Linked DNA regions of Accumulibacter sp.. The protein of the gene in region 2 interacts with the protein of the main gene of each other region in a pairwise test. Links are inferred from orthologs where the notes say so. Each region holds a gene or a part of one and is shown on either strand. Other genes may lie near its edges. The genes, in order: glmS and V5B60_RS17380.

The links.
Region 1: the proteins of V5B60_RS17380 (region 2) and glmS interact in binary tests that used the Escherichia coli proteins (3 or more experiments, as listed by UniProt). The link is inferred for Accumulibacter sp. from one-to-one orthologs.

The regions. Positions count from the first base shown.
Region 1 is NZ_JAZKUG010000001.1:1,408,803-1,416,622, reverse strand. The notes cover bases 2,500-5,383. They hold glmS (glutamine--fructose-6-phosphate transaminase (isomerizing)), read right to left. Parts: upstream 4,915-5,383; coding sequence 3,085-4,914; downstream 2,500-3,084. Other genes in these bases: glmU (bifunctional UDP-N-acetylglucosamine diphosphorylase/glucosamine-1-phosphate N-acetyltransferase GlmU), read right to left, coding at 4,922-5,383; V5B60_RS06135 (3'-5' exonuclease), read left to right, coding at 2,500-3,053. Also shown: V5B60_RS06145 (c-type heme family protein), read right to left, coding at 1-238; V5B60_RS06140 (hypothetical protein), read right to left, coding at 507-737; more of V5B60_RS06135, read left to right, coding at 888-2,499; more of glmU, read right to left, coding at 5,384-6,280; V5B60_RS06120 (glutamate synthase subunit beta), read right to left, coding at 6,625-7,820. UniProt on the Escherichia coli protein: Catalyzes the first step in hexosamine metabolism, converting fructose-6P into glucosamine-6P using glutamine as a nitrogen source.
Region 2 is NZ_JAZKUG010000001.1:3,957,295-3,965,230, forward strand. Bases 3,425-6,424 are described here. They hold V5B60_RS17380 (serine/threonine protein phosphatase), read left to right. Parts: upstream 3,425-4,237; coding sequence 4,238-5,611; downstream 5,612-6,424. Other genes in these bases: V5B60_RS17375 (bifunctional alpha/beta hydrolase/class I SAM-dependent methyltransferase), read left to right, coding at 3,425-4,241; V5B60_RS17385 (phosphatidate cytidylyltransferase), read left to right, coding at 5,631-6,424. In the rest of the region: V5B60_RS17365 (AMP-binding protein), read left to right, coding at 68-1,744; V5B60_RS17370 (CDP-alcohol phosphatidyltransferase family protein), read left to right, coding at 1,848-2,468; more of V5B60_RS17375, read left to right, coding at 2,493-3,424; more of V5B60_RS17385, read left to right, coding at 6,425-6,596; V5B60_RS17390 (response regulator), read right to left, coding at 6,732-7,936.

The DNA.
Region 1 (7,820 bases), 2.5 Mb from region 2 along the record:
AAGCCGGCACCGTCTGCGGCAGGAAGACCTTGTCCATCTGTCCGACGAGGTGCGGCCGCACCTCGTCGACCGTATACGCACGCACCGCCAACGCCGCTTCCATCAGCAGGCGCGCCTCGCCAAGCACCTGCTCGCCCGCGTGCCGGTCGAGCAAGGTCCGGGAAACATAGCCGGTGACGGAGAAGCCGGCAAGGAACACGGCGAGCAACACGAGATTGAATTTCAGTCGCAGACCCATGGAGAGACCTCCCAGTCAGGAGTGAAACGGCGCTACCGGCGAAACGGCTGCGAGACGACAGCGCGAACCGGCTTCCCTTGCCTCGCGTCACCGGAGTCTCGCCGGCAACGTCGCGAGTATCCGGGCCTTGTCGCTGCGAGTCAATCGGCTTCCTCTCCCAGCAGCAGTGCATGCTGAGCGCGGGTTGCATAGCGGCGCCGGTCCGCGAGAGCATTCCGGCACGCCACCGGTCAGGCCCCGCGACAGCCCGGCACGACGCGGGCAGGGGCTACTTCTTCTCCACCGGCGCTTGCCCGTCCGGTTTTTCGCCGGGCTTCGGCGCATCACCGAGAACGGTCTTCAGCGGGCAGATGGAGAAGGCCGGGCATCTCTTGCAGCCGGCAACGATGGCGATCGGGCACACGGTCATGATATCTCCCGGCAGTCGTTGAAAGGCTTCAGGATACATTTCTTTGCCCTGCAGGTGCAGATAGGCGCCCGCAAATCGGCCGTCTCGCACGGGCGCACCTCGGCGGCAGCCGGAGTTCCCGTTCGTCGGCCAGAGACTGGGCACCGTGGTGGACCTTAGCCGGTAGAATTGCCGTGCCCGACGGCGCCCGCCCCGAGGCCACCACGACCATTGCCCCACAACCTTGCCGACCACCGAACAATGAACGCGCGCCTTCGCCTGGCCATCTCGGTCATCATCCTCTTCCTGCTGGTGACTGGCCCCTTCCTGATCACGGCAGCGCTGGTCTGGGCAGATGCCCAGGCGGACGAGCGCGCAGCGCTCGTCCGCCTGATCGCGCCGCACCTGTCGCTGGGTACGATGATGACCGCCTTTGGCTTCTTCGTCGGTCTCCTGGTGATTCGCTATCTCTTTCGCGAGTATGTCCAGGGTCTGCTGAAGATGGCCGAGAACCTGCGCCTGATGCTGGCGGCGAACCACAACTTCCGCGTCACCCCCGAAGGACCGCCGGAGGTCCGCCTGCTGGCGGTGGCGACGAACGATCTCGCGCAGCAGCGCGACGGTCTGATGGACGATGTCGCGGCACAGATTGCCGCCGCCAAGTCGTCGGTCGAGGAGGAAAAGAACCGGCTGGCGGCGCTGATGTCGGAACTGGCCCAGGCGGTCGTGGTGTGCAACCGCGAGGGACGGATCCTGCTCTACAACAGCCGGGCGCGACTGCAGTTCCGTGCACTCGCGCTCGGTACCACGGCAGTCGCCGGTGGCGCATTGATCGGGCTCGGCCGGTCGATCTTCTCGATCCTCGAACGCAGTCAGATCGACCACGCCCTCGACGTCGTCCGCCAGAGATTGCACAAGGGCGCGGCCACGGCAATCGCCACCTTCATCACCGCGGCACGTGGCGGGCAACTCCTGCGCGTACAGCTGGTACCCGTCCTGGCGACCGATGACGCGCCGCAGCAGCGCGAAATGACTGGCTACGTGCTGACGGTCGAGAACATCACCCGCAGCCTGGAACAGGAATCCCGCCGCGATCAGGTTCTGCAATCCCTGACCGACGGCACCCGTGGCAGCCTGGCCAACATCCGCGTCGCAGTGGGCAACCTGCTCGACTACCCCGACATCGAACCGGAGATCCGTGACCGCTTCATGGGCATCATCAGCGATGAGGTCGTCCGCATGAGCCAGCGTCTCGACCGGACGATGAGCGAGTTCGCCGATTCATTGAAGACACGCTGGCCGCTGGAAGAGGTCCAAGGACTCGATCTGGTCGTTGCCGCACAGCGTCGCATCGAGCAGGAACTGCAATTGGCGACCGGCAACGAGGAGATCGACGAGGCGGTCTGGCTGCGCGCCGAGAGCTTTTCGCTCGTTTTCTCGATCTGTTTCCTCGCTGCGAGGCTGGTCCATCATCATCGCATCCCTGAACTGCGTTTCCGACTGCGGCCTTTCGGCAGGCTGGCCTACCTGGACATGATCTGGGCCGACCACGCCATCTCGCTGGAAACCTTCGCGACCTGGGAAAACGAGACCATGCACCTCGGGACGGAGAGCTCCCTGCTGTCGCTGCGCGACGTGATCGACCGTCACGGCGGGGAAATCTGGTACGAACGCGAAAAGGCCAGCGCGCGCTCCTTCTTTCGCTTCGTGCTGCCGGTTGCCCTGCCCGACAGCCTGCAGGCGCAAACGGCCGGCGACGAGCCGAGCGTGCGCCCTGAGTACTATGATTTCGACCTCTTTCATTTCCGCGACCAGAGCATCGATCTCGACCGGCGGCTCAGCGACCTGACCTACACCGTCTTCGACACTGAAACCACCGGACTCGAACCAGCTGCCGGCGACGAGATCATCCAGATCGGCGCCGTGCGCATCGTCAATGGCCGTCTCCTGCGGCACGAGAACTTTGATCAGCTCGTTGACCCACAACGCTTCCTGCGGCCCGAAGGCGTCCGCATTCACGGCATCACCGACGACATGGTGCGCGGACAGCCGCAGATCGACGTCGTTCTGCCCGCTTTCCATGATTTCTGCAACGAGACCGTGCTCGTTGCCCACAACGCCGCTTTCGACATGCGCTTTCTGCAGTTGAAGGAGGATTCGTCGGGCGTGGTGTTCAGGCAGCCAGTCCTCGACACGTTGCTGCTTTCCGGCGTGCTGCACGCGAATCAGGACTCGCACCAGCTCGATCACATCGCCGAGCGACTGGGCGTGGTGATCGCCGGACGCCACAACGCGCTCGGCGACGCCTGTGCAACTGCCGAGGTGTTCCTCAGGATGCTGCCGCTGCTGGCGCAGATGGGAGTCGTCACCCTGCGGCAGGCGCTCGAGGCGTCGGAGAAGAGCTACTTCGCGCGCGTCAAGTACTGAGGTGGGTCGCCGCCACGGCGACCCCGCAGACTCACTCGACGGTCACCGACTTCGCCAGGTTGCGCGGTTTGTCCACGTCCGTGCCGCGCACCAGCGCGACATGATAGGCCAGCAACTGCAGCGGCACGACGTGCAGCAGCGCCGACAGGGCACCGTAATGCTCCGGCAGGTGCAGCACGTGAATCCCGTCCGACTCCTTCATCTCGCTGTCGGCATCGGCAAAGACCCAGAGTTCGCCACCGCGCGCACGCACTTCCTGCAGGTTCGACTTGAGCTTCTCCAGCAGGGCGTCGTTGGGCGCCACGGCAATCACCGGCATCTCGCGATCGACCAGCGCCAGCGGACCATGCTTCAGCTCGCCGGCCGGGTAGGCCTCGGCATGGATGTACGAGATCTCCTTCAGCTTGAGCGCGCCCTCCATGGCGATCGGATAATGCCGGCCGCGGCCGAGGAACAGGGCATGCTGCTTCATCGAAAAACACTCTGCCCACTCGCGAATCTGCGGCTCCAGTTCGAGGATCATGCTGACCGCCATCGGCAGGTGTCGCATGGCCTGCAGTTCGCCAGCCTCCTGCTCGGCGTCGAGCCGGTCGCGGACCTTGGCGAGGACCAGCGTCAGCAGATAAAGAGCGGCGAGCTGGGTGGTGAAGGCCTTGGTCGACGCCACGCCGATCTCCGGACCGGCGCGGGTGATGAAACGCAGGCTGTTCTCGCGCACCAGCGACGATTCGGGAACATTGCAGATGCACAGGGTGCGGTGCATGCCGAGCGACTTGGCGTAGTGCAATGCCGCCAGAGTGTCGGCGGTCTCACCCGATTGGGAAATGGTGACGACGAGGGTCTGCGGATCGGCGACCGAGTCGCGATAGCGGTACTCGCTCGCCACTTCGACCGAGCAGGCGACACCGGCAATCGACTCGAGCCAGTAGCGCGCCACGAGACCGGCATGGTAACTGGTACCGCAGGCGATGATCAGCACCTGCCGCACGCCGCGGAGCAGTTCCTCACTCTCGGCGCCGAAGATACCCGGCTGGATGCTGCGCGCGGCGCCGAGCATTTCGAGGGTGCTCGCCAGTGCCACCGGCTGCTCGAAGATCTCCTTCTGCATGTAGTGCCGGTAGTTGCCCAGTTCGATCGCATCGGCCGACAACTGCGATTCGCTTTCCGGCCGCTCCACGGGCGTACCGTCGACGCGGGCAATGCGGTAGCCTTCGCGGGTCAGTTCGGCACAGTCGCCGTTCTCGAGGTACACCATCCGGCGCGTGACCTGTACCAGCGCCGAAGCATCGGAGGCGGCGTAGAACCCGTCGCCACTCAAACCGAGAAGGAGTGGCGCGCCTTCACGCGCGACGACCAGCCGGCTCGGATCCGCTTCACGGACGACGGCGATCGCGTAGGCACCCTGCAGTTGCGCAACGGCCCGCCGAACGGCAGCGAGGAGGTCGCTCTCGGTCTTCAACTCATGGGCAATCAGATGAGCGACGACTTCGGTGTCGGTGTCGGAAGTGAAGACATAGGCGAGGTCCTTGAGGCGACTGCGCAGCGACTCGTGGTTCTCGATGATCCCGTTGTGGACGACGGCCAACCCACCGGAGATGTGCGGATGGGCGTTTCGTTCGCACGGCACGCCGTGCGTCGCCCAGCGCGTGTGTGCGATGCCGGTGTTGCCCGCGGCGTGCGTCTCATCGACCTGCGCCGTCAATTCGGCAACCCGGCCGACGGCGCGAAGGCGGCGCAGGCCGCTGTCGTCGATCAGGGCGAGACCCGCCGAGTCGTAGCCGCGGTACTCGAGCCTGCGCAGGCCCTCGAGCAGGACGGGAACGATGTTGCGGTCGGCGACCGCGGCAACGATTCCACACATGGTCAGTTCACTTCCTGATTTTCTGCGGCCGTTTCCAGCCCGATATTGAGGTTTGCCGGGCACGTGAAATGGTCAGAGTATCCGGCGGGGCATCGCGGGTCAGCGTCGTGCCGGCGCCGAGGGTGGCGCCGCGACCAACGGTTACCGGCGCCACCAACTGCGTGTCGGAACCGATGAAAGCGTCGTCTTCGATCACCGTCTGGAACTTGTTGGCGCCATCGTAGTTGCAGGTGATGGTTCCGGCACCGATGTTGACGCGACTGCCGACGACTGCATCGCCGACGTAGGCCAGATGGTTGGCCTTCGACTGCGCAGCGAAGCGGCTGTTCTTCAGCTCGACGAAATTGCCGACATGCACCCCCGGACCGAGCTCGGTTCCGGGGCGCAGGCGGGCGAACGGCCCGATCACCCCGTCCGGTCCGACGATTGCGTCCTCGATGTGGCTGAATGCGGCGAGGCGCGCGCCGGAGCCGATGTGTGCGTTCTTCAGCACGCAGGAGGGCCCGACTTCGACTGCCTCGTCCAGCACCACGCGGCCCTCGAAGACGCAGTTGATGTCGATGAAGACATCGCGGCCGCAGACCAGCTCGCCGCGCACGTCGATCCGCGCCGGGTCTGCCAGGCGGACTCCCTGCGTGAGCAACTGATCAGCGATTCGTCGCTGCGCGACGCGTTCGAGCTCGGCCAGCTGCACCTTGCTGTTCACCCCGAGCACCTCCGCTGCCGACTGCGGTTGGGCGGTACGCACCGGCAGTCCGGCGGTAACCGCCATGCCGACGATGTCGGTCAGGTAGTACTCGTGCTGCGCGTTGTCGTTCGACAAGCGACCGAGCCATTCGGCAAGACGCGCTGTCGGCAGGGCCATGATGCCGGTATTGATCTCGCGGATCGTGCGCTCGTCGGGCGAGGCGTCTTTCTGCTCGACGATGCGCGCGACGTCGCCGGCAGCGTCGCGGACGATCCGGCCATAGCCGGCCGGATCGTCCAGTTCGACGGTGAGCACTGCCAGCGAGTCACGTGCCGCATGCAGCAGCCGCTGCAGTGTTTCCACCCGGGTCAGGGGCACGTCGCCATAGAGCACCAGCGTCGTTCCGGCAGCCGCCAGATGCGGCAACGCCTGCATCAGCGCGTGTCCGGTCCCCAGCTGTGGTTCCTGCAGCACCCAGACCAGATCAGGCGCCGTGATGGCGGCACGCACTGCCTCGCCACCATGCCCGTATACGATGCAGATCCGCTGTGGCGCAAGACTGCGTGCGGTGTCGATGACGTGCGAGACGAGCGCCTTGCCAGCCAGAGGATGCAGGACCTTTGGCAGATTGGAGTGCATTCGCTTGCCCTGGCCGGCGGCGAGAATGACGATGTTCATTTGCTGAAACCTGATCAGACGCTACGATTGGTCCCTGTTGCGCGTGCCGGCGATCCGTCCGGCGGCAGCGGCCTGCTGATGCAGAGGACCCGGCCGCACCTGCAACGGGAGTCGACACCAGCGTTCACGCTGTGGCAATCATTGTTCCAGATCCGGTGGCGAGGCGGGCACAAAAATGTCACGCTCGGTCACTGGAAAAAGGGGAGCGCGGGCAGGCCAGCAGCAGACAGGGTCACTCCCTTGCGTGCATCCGGGCGACAGTATACGTCCGAAGCCGCGCTGGCGGGGCGAGCTGGACGGCCGCCTTGCCGCGCCCATCGGGAGATGCGTTGCACGGCAAGGCTTCAGCGCGGCAGGTCCGAACGCCCCATGAGGAAGACATCGACCTCGCGGGCGCACTGCCGGCCCTCACGAATCGCCCAGACGACCAGCGACTGCCCACGGCGCATGTCGCCGGCGGCAAACACCCGAGGCACACTGGTCGCGTAGCAGCCGTCGCCATCGGTCGTGGCGCGGACGTTGCCGCGCGCATCGAGTTCGACCGCCAGTTCCTCCAGCAACCCCTGCCGTACCGGCGATACGAAGCCCATGGCAAGCAGGACGAGGTCGGCGGCAATCTCGGTTTCGCTCCCGGGGATCTCGCTCATCCGCCCGCCGCTCCAGTCGACACGAGCGACGCGCAGCGCCTTGAGCTTGCCACCCTCGCCAATGAACTGCGTGGTCGACACGGCGAAGTCGCGGGCGCAGCCCTCCTCGTGCGATGACGACGTACGCAGCTTCATCGGCCAGTAAGGCCAGGTCAGTGCCTTGTCCTCCTGCGCCGGCGGCTGCGGCATCACTTCGAACTGGGTGACCGACAGGGCACCCTGACGGTTGCTCGTACCGACGCAGTCCGATCCGGTATCGCCGCCGCCGATGACGACCACTCGCTTGCCGGTGGCGGTGATCTGCTGGCTGGGGCGGTCGCCGGCGTTCACCCGGTTCTGCTGCGGCAGGAACTCCATCGCGAAGTGCACGCCATCGAGCTCGCGCCCGGGTACCGGCAAATCTCGCGGCGACTCAGCGCCACCGGCGACGATCAGGGCATCGAATTCGGCCAGCAGCTGGGCACCCGGGACTGCGCCCGGCCCGCTACCGCCAACCTCCTGTTCGACACGGAACTCGACGCCTTCGGCGCGCATCTGTTCGACGCGGCGGTCAATGTGCGACTTTTCCAGCTTGAAGTCGGGGATGCCGTAGCGCAGCAGGCCGCCAATGCGGTCGCTCTTCTCATACACGACGACGGCATGGCCGACGCGTGCAAGTTGCTGTGCGGCAGCCAGGCCTGCCGGTCCGGAACCGACGATGGCAACCTTCCGGCCGGTCTTCTGCGTCGGCGGCTGCGGCACGATCCACCCTTGTTGCCAACCCTTGTCGGCGATCGCATGCTCGATCGACTTGATCCCCACCGGATCCGTGTTGATGTTCAGCGTGCAAGCCGCTTCACACGGAGCTGGACAGATGCGGCCGGTGAATTCCGGGAAGTTGTTGGTCGAATGCA
Region 2 (7,936 bases):
GGACGCCCGCAAGGGCTCCGGCGGAGATCGGCGCCAGAGCGGTTTCATCAACAAGAAAGGAGCAGAGATGTCTTATTCGGCCTTCGTGCAGGCCCGCGATTTCCTTCAGGCCCACCGCACCGATTACGAGACGGCGTATCGGAATTTCAAGTGGCCGGTCCTCAACGACTTCAACTGGGCGCTCGACTACTTCGACGTGATGGCTGCCGGCAACGACAGGCCAGCGCTGTGGGTGGTGAACGAGGATGGTTCGGAGCAGAAGATGTCGTTCGCCGACATGTCGCGGCGCTCGAACCAGGTCGCCAACTGGCTGTACCAGCAGGGCGTCCGCCGCGGCGACCGCATCCTGATGATGCTCGGCAACGAGGTGCCGCTGTGGGACACGATGCTGGCGTCGATCAAGCTCGGCGCCGTCCTGTCGCCGGCGACCACCCTGCTCGCCCCGGATGATCTGCGCGACCGCATCGACCGCGGCCAAATCCGGCACGTGATCATCGGCCACACGCACGCCGACAAGTTCAGCGACCTGCCGGGCCAGTACACCCGCGTCACCGTCGGTGGCGCCGTCGCTGGCTGGCAGCAGCTCGAACTGGCCTACAGAGAGTCGACCGACTTCCTGCCCGACGGCCCGACGAAAGCGACCGACCCGCAATTGCTCTACTTCACCTCCGGCACGACGTCGAAACCGAAGCTCGTCCTGCACAGCCAGCAGAGCTACCCGGTCGGACACCTGTCGACGATGTACTGGCTCGGCCTGCAGCCGGGCGACGTGCACTGGAACATCAGCTCGGCCGGCTGGGCGAAGCACGCCTGGAGCTGCTTCTTTGCACCGTGGAACGCCGGCGCGACGATCTTCATCTACAACTATGCCCGCTTTGCCGCCGCGGCGATCCTCGAGACGCTGGTCCGCTGCTCGGTCACGACGCTCTGCGCGCCGCCGACCGTCTGGCGGATGCTGATCCAGGAAGACCTGAAGAAGTACCCGGTGAAGGTGCGCGAACTGATCGGTGCCGGCGAGCCGCTCAACTCGGAAGTCATCGATCAGGTCAAGGAAGCCTGGGGCATCACGCTGCGCGACGGCTTTGGCCAGACCGAAACGACGGCGCAGGTCGGCAATTCACCCGGCCAGGTCGTCAAGCTCGGCTCGATGGGCCGCCCGATGCCCGGCTACCAGGTGCGCCTGGTCGATGTCGACGGGCACGTCGCCGAAGAGGGCGAGATCTGCCTCGATCTTTCGCAGCGCCCGGTCGGGCTGATGATCGCCTACGACGATGATCCGGAAAAGACCGCCGAAGTGATGCGGGACGGGTTTTACCACACCGGTGACACGGCATCGGTCGATGCCGACGGCTACATCACCTACGTTGGCCGCGCCGACGACGTGTTCAAGGCGTCGGACTACCGCATCAGCCCGTTCGAGCTCGAGAGCGTCCTCATCGAGCACGACGCGGTCGCCGAGGCGGCGGTCGTGCCGAGCCCGGATCCGCTGCGGCTGGCGGTGCCGAAAGCCTTCCTGACGCTGCGCGCCGGCCACGAGCCGAGCCGCGAACTGGCGCGCGACATCTTCGTCTTCCTGCGCAGCCGGCTTTCGCCGTACAAGCGCGTGCGGCGGATCGAGTTCGGCGAGCTGCCGAAGACGATCTCGGGCAAGATTCGCCGCGTCGAGCTGCGCAAGGGCGAACAGGACCGGGGTGCCGCTGCACGTGGTCCGCTGGAGTTCTATGAGGAGGACTTCGAGTTCTGACGCAGCCACCAGGAGCCCCGGCAGCGGGGCTCCGGCATTCGCCGATGCCGCCTGCGGGCGGCATGCTGTTTGCTGGGCGGCCTGCTCCTTCCCGCAGCCACCGATGACCACCCTCTACTCGCTGAAACCGCGCTTCCAGGCGCTGCTGCGCCCGGCGGTACGGCACCTGCACGCCGGCGGCGTCACCGCCAACCAGGTGACGGTCGCTACCGCTGCCGCGTCGCTGCTGCTCGGCGCGGGACTGGCGCTGGCCGCGGCTGGCGGCGCGCTGGGCTGGTTCCTGCTGTTGCCCGGCTGGCTGCTGCTGCGCATGGCGTTGAACGCGATCGACGGCCTGCTGGCGCGCGAGTTCGGCCAGGCTTCGCGGCTCGGTGCCTGTCTGAACGAGCTCGCCGACCTGCTGGCCGACGCCGCACTGTACCTGCCGTTCGCCCTCTTGCCGGGGATACCCGGCGCGCTGGCGGTGCTGGTCGTCGTGCTGGCGAACGTGGCGGAGATGGCGGCCGTTCTGGCCACCGGCAACGGGCGGCGCAACGACGGGCCGATGGGCAAGAGCGATCGCGCGCTGGTCTTCGGTGTACTCGGCCTGCTGCTCGGCTGTGGTGTGACGCCGGGTCCATGGCTCGCCTGGGTGCTGGCGATCGTCGCCGTCCTGCTCGTGCTGACGGTCGGCAACCGGGTCCGCCACGGCATCGCCGCCGACCCGCGCAGCCCGCAGCAGTGACGACGTTCCCAGGAGAGCCATGAGATGCGCCCGGCGCTGGAAAGACAATTCACCACGCACGACGGCGGCAGCCTGTTCTATCGCCACTGGCCGCCAACGCTGGCAGGCCGCGACGCGCGCGCGCTGATCCTGCTGCATCGCGGCCACGAGCATTCGGGACGCCTGCAGCATGTCGTCGATGGACTCGGCCTCGATGAATTCGCCGTCTTCGCCTGGGATGCGCGCGGCCACGGACGATCGCCCGGTGCGCGTGGCGACAGCCCGGGTTTTGCCGCCCTGGTCCGCGACCTCGACGCCTTCGTCGCGCACATCGGCGAGACGCACGGAATCGCCGTCGGGGACGTCGCGCTGATCGGCCAGAGTGTCGGCGCGGTCATCGCCGCCACCTGGGTGCACGATTACGCACCGCGCCTGCGCTGCCTGGTGCTGACCGCGCCGGCCTTCCAGGTCCGCCTCTACGTGCCGCTGGCACGGCCGGGGCTGGCGCTGCTGCGGCGCCTGTTCGGCAACTTCTTCATCACTTCGTACGTCAAGGCGCGTTTCCTCACCCATGATCCGCAGCGGATCGCTTCCTACGACGAGGATCCGCTGATCACCCGCAACATCTCGGCGCGCGTCCTTCTCGAACTTGCCGACGCCGCCGACCGGGTGGTCGCCGATGCGCAGGCGATCCGCGTGCCGTTGCAGTTGCTGATCTCGGGCAACGACTGGGTGGTCCATCGCCAGCCGCAGGAGCGCTTCTTCGAGCGCCTCGGCTCGCCCGTCCGCGAGTGTCACCTGCTGCCCGGATTCCTGCACGACACCCTCGGCGAGCGCGAGCGCCGGCTGCCACTGAACGCGATCCGCGCCTTCGTCGAGCGGATGTTTGCTGCGCCACCGGCTGCCGATTCGCTGCTGCACGCGGATCGCAGCGGCCACACCCGCGACGAGGAGCTGCGCCTCGGCCAACCGCTGCCCCCATTCTCGCCGCGCCGCCTGAACTTTGCCGCCACTCGCCTGGCGATGCGCACGCTCGGCCGGCTCGGCGAAGGCATCGCCATCGGTCTGGCAACCGGCTTCGATTCCGGCAGCAGCCTCGATCATGTCTACCGCAACCAGGCACGCGGCCGGCTGCTGCTCGGCCGCCTGATCGACCGGGGCTATCTCGACTCGATCGGCTGGCGCGGCATCCGCATCCGCCGCAGCCACCTGCTGGCGGCGATCGCCAGCGCCGCCGCGCGACTGCGCGCCGCCGACCAGCCGATTCGCGTCTTCGACCCCGCCGCCGGCCACGGGCGCTATCTCGTCGAAGCCGTGCAGGCCTTGCCCGAGCGGCCGCAATCGCTCCTCCTGCGCGACCTCGACGCGGCCAACGTGGCGCAGGCGCGGGCGCTGCTCGATGGCGCCGGGCTTGCCGACGTCGCCCGCTGCGAGACCGGCGACGCCTTCGCCGAGGCCGAACTCGCGGCGCTCCGCCCGCGCCCCAACCTGGTGACCGTTTCCGGCCTCTACGAGCTGTTCTCCGACAACCAGCTGGTCGCGGCTTCGCTGCGCGGACTGGCGCAGGCGATCGAGCGCGGCGGCTACCTGATCTACACCGGACAGCCCTGGCATCCGCAGATCGAGCTGATCGCCCGCACGCTGACCAGCCACCGCGGCCACCAGCCGTGGATCATGCGGCGGCGGACGCAGGCGGAGATCGACGAACTGGTGCGCGTCGCCGGCTTCAGCAAGCTGGCGCAGTGGATCGACGACTGGGGCATGTTCAGCGTCTCGCTGGCGCGGCGCGATTGAGTCCCGCCGCAGCGGCGCCCGCACGTACCGGCGCTGGCGGCGCTGGCGAACGCCGACCGTGGCGACGGGCTCTCGCCTGGCTGCTGCTGCTCGGACCCTTCTTCTTCGCCAGCTACGGCTTCGCCACCTGGGTCAGCAGCCAGCGCAGCGACGTCGGCTTCATCCGTTTCGACTGGGAGCGGCACATCCCGCTGCTGCCGTGGACGATCGTTCCCTACTGGCTGATCGACCTGCTCTACGGCCTCTCGCTTCTGCTCTGCCGGACGCGCCGCGAAGTCGACACGCACGCCTGCCGCCTGCTGGCGACGCAGTTGATCGCCATCGGCTGCTTTCTCCTCTTCCCGCTGCGTTGCACCTTCGAGCGGGGTGCCGTCGATGGCGCCTTCGGCTGGCTGTTCGAGCTGCTGACGAGTTTCGACCAGCCGTACAATCAGGCGCCATCGCTGCACATCGCGCTGCTCGTCGTCCTCCTCGAACTGTACCTGCGCGTCGTCCCGCGTGCCTGGCACTTCGTCGTCCACGGCGTCGCGCTGCTCATCGGCGTCTCGGTGCTGACCACCTGGCAACACCACTTCTTCGACATTCCGACCGGCCTCTGGCTCGGCTGCCTGGCGATCTGGCTGTTTCCGGACGAGGGCGGTTCGCCGCTCCGCCGGGCGCGACTCAGCCGCGATCGCCAACGGCGCCGGCTGTCACTGGCCTACGCGGCCGGGGCGCTCATCCTCGGCGGCCTCGCGGCGCTGAACGGCGGAGGCTGGCTCTGGCTGCTCTGGCCGGCGGCTTCGCTGGCGATGGTGGCGCTGATCTACCTGCTGCTCGATGGTGAGGCCTTCGGCAAGCGTCGGGATGGATCGATCCCCGCTGCCCTGCGCTGCCTGTTCGGTCCCTACCAGATCGGCGCCTGGCTCAACCAGCGCTGGTGGACACGCCGTCTCCCGTCTGCCGACGTCGTCGTACCCACGCTCCTGCTCGGGCGGCTGCCATCGGCGGCCGACCTGCAACGGCTGCCCGTGGCGGCGGTCGTCGATGTCTGCGCCGAACTGCCCTGCCCCACCCCTGGCCTGGCCCATGCCAGCGTGCCGATGCTCGACCTGCTGCCCCCCGACGCGGAGCAGATCGAGCGCGCGCTGGCCGCGCTGCAGCAGGCTCTGGCGACGCCACCGGTTCTCGTCTGCTGCGCGCTCGGACTGGCGCGCAGCGCACTGGTCGTCGCCGCCTGGCTGCTGCGCAGCGGCCAGGCGGCGACGGCAGCCGACGCCGTCGCGCGGGTGCGGCGCGCCCGACCCGCGGTCGTCATCGGCACGGCGGAGATCGCGCTGCTCAGCGACTGGCACCGCCGGCGGCAGGCAGCGCCGGGCGGCGGCCATTGAGGCGAGGCTGCCGCCCGGCATGGACTGGCACGCCGCCGACCTGCTGCCGCAACCGCCGGACGCGGCCTGGCGAATGGCCGCCGGCATCGCCATCGTGCTGCTGCTGGCGACGCTGGTCGCCCGCCTGCTGCGGCTGCGGCTGCGGCTGGCGCGCCGGCAACCGCATGCGCTGCTCGACAATCTCAATCAGCGCATCGACACCTGGTGGCTAATCGCCATCGCCGTCGGCCTGGCGCTCCTCGCCGGGCGGCCCGGGGTGATCGTTCTCTTCGCGCTGGCCTCGCTGGCGGCGCTGCGCGAGTTCCTTGCCGGCGACGTCGCTGCGGCGATTCCACGCGCCCTGCGCTGGAGCGGCTTCGCCATCATCCTGCCGCTGCAGTACCTGCTGCTCTTCGCCGCGCCCGGCCCGCTGTTCGCCAGCCTGATTCCGCTCTGCGTCCTGCTCGTCCTGCCGGGCTGGGAATGGCTGCACGCCGCGCACGACGGGCCACCGCGACGCCTGCGCCCGCTGCAGCTCGGGCTGCTGCTCTGCGTCTATGCCATCTCGCACGTTCCCGCCCTGCTGACGCTGCCTGTCGACGCGGGTGACACGCAGCGCAATGGCTGGCTACTGGTCTTCCTGCTGCTCGTCGTGCAGGTCGGCGACGTCCTGCAGTACCTCTGGGGGAAACTCGCCGGGCGGCATCAGATCGCTCCCCGCCTGTCGCCAGCGAAGACCGTCGAAGGTACGGTCGGCGGGATTCTCAGCGCCTGCGCCCTCGGCGCCTGGCTGGCGCCACTGACCCCCTTCACCACCGCCGCGGCGGCGATGATCTCGCTGCTGCTCGGCGTGCTCGGCTTTGTCGGCGGCCTGCTGCTCTCGGCGCTGAAACGACAGCGCGGAATCAAGGACTGGGGCACTCTGCTTCCCGGTCACGGCGGCATGCTCGACCGCCTCGACTCGCTCTGCCTGTCGGCGCCGGTGTTCTATTACCTGCTGCGCTGAAGGGCGGGTACGGGAACACGGTGAATGCCGGACCGACGTCCTTCGCACCCGGCGCCGCTGCCGTGCGGTGTGCATCGGAAGCCTGCCATCCGCTTCCAGGCGGGCGTATGGCACACGGCGCGGTCAAGCGAGCCCTCAGCGCGACACGAAGAACGCCAGCTCGGTCTTCACGCCCAGCAATTCGAGGCTGAGCGACTGCCACAGGGTTGCGCAGGCTGCCCAGTCCGGCCCGCCGCCCTGCTGAGAGACCTGCTCGAGCGCCAGCGCCAGGCGCTTCGCGGGCTCGGCGTGGAAGATCGCCAGCAGCCCCTTCATCGTGTGCGCGTGCAGTTGCAGTTGTCGCGCGTCCTGCGCGGCGATCGCCGCTTCCAGGTTGCCGACATTCTCGTTCCAGTGCTCGAGCAGGGCGACGGCCATCTCGCGGACGATGACCGGGTCGCCCAGGCTCGCTTCGGTCTTCGCGAAGTCGATGGCCGGCTCGTCGCCCGCGGCGTCGGCGGCCAACGCGCCGGTGAACGACACCGGATCGGCCGCGGCGCGCGCGCGCTGCAATGCCGCGTCGAGTAGCTGCGCGTCCACCGGCTTGGCGACGTAATCGTTCATCCCCGCGTCCAGGCAGCGCTGGCGGTCGCCGGACATCGCGTTGGCCGTCATCGCGATGATGTAGGCGGGGCGGTAGGCGTCGGACATGGTCCAGCTGCGCCGCTGCTCGCGCGAGCGAATCTCTTCGGTGGCCTCGAGGCCGCCCATCACCGGCATCTGCAAGTCCATCAGGATGGCATCGAAGTGCCGGCCGTCGCTGATGTCCAGCGCCTCGGCACCGTTCCGCGCGACGGTCACGCGATGCCCGCGTTTCTTCAGCAGGCGGATGCCCAGGTCCTGGTTCACCGTGTTGTCCTCGACCAGCAGCACCTCGAGCCCCGGCCTTTCCTCGCGCCGTACCGGCTCGAGGTCGAAGCTCTCGAACTCGAAGCCGACCGAGGGGCCCGGCGCCGGGGCGGGCGCAGCCGGCGCTGCCGGAGTGGCTGCCGATCGCTGGGCCGGCGCTTCTGCCACCGGGCCACACAGCACTTCGGCCAAATCGGCAAGGCCGACCGGTTTGGTGAGGTGGCGCCCGACGCCCCAGGACCGGATCTCGGCGAGGTGCTCCCGCGCCAGGTCGGTGGTGACCAGCGGGACCAGGCGTTCCGGGTGCGACGCGCGCCAATGCGACGCGATCTGGCGTCCCGCCACGTCCTCGGCGCTCAGCGCGAAGATCACGAAGTCGAAGGGGCTGCGGGCGCGCGCCGCGCGCAGCATCGGCAGTGCGGCGGCGAGGTCTTGCGCCGGCGCCGCGGCGA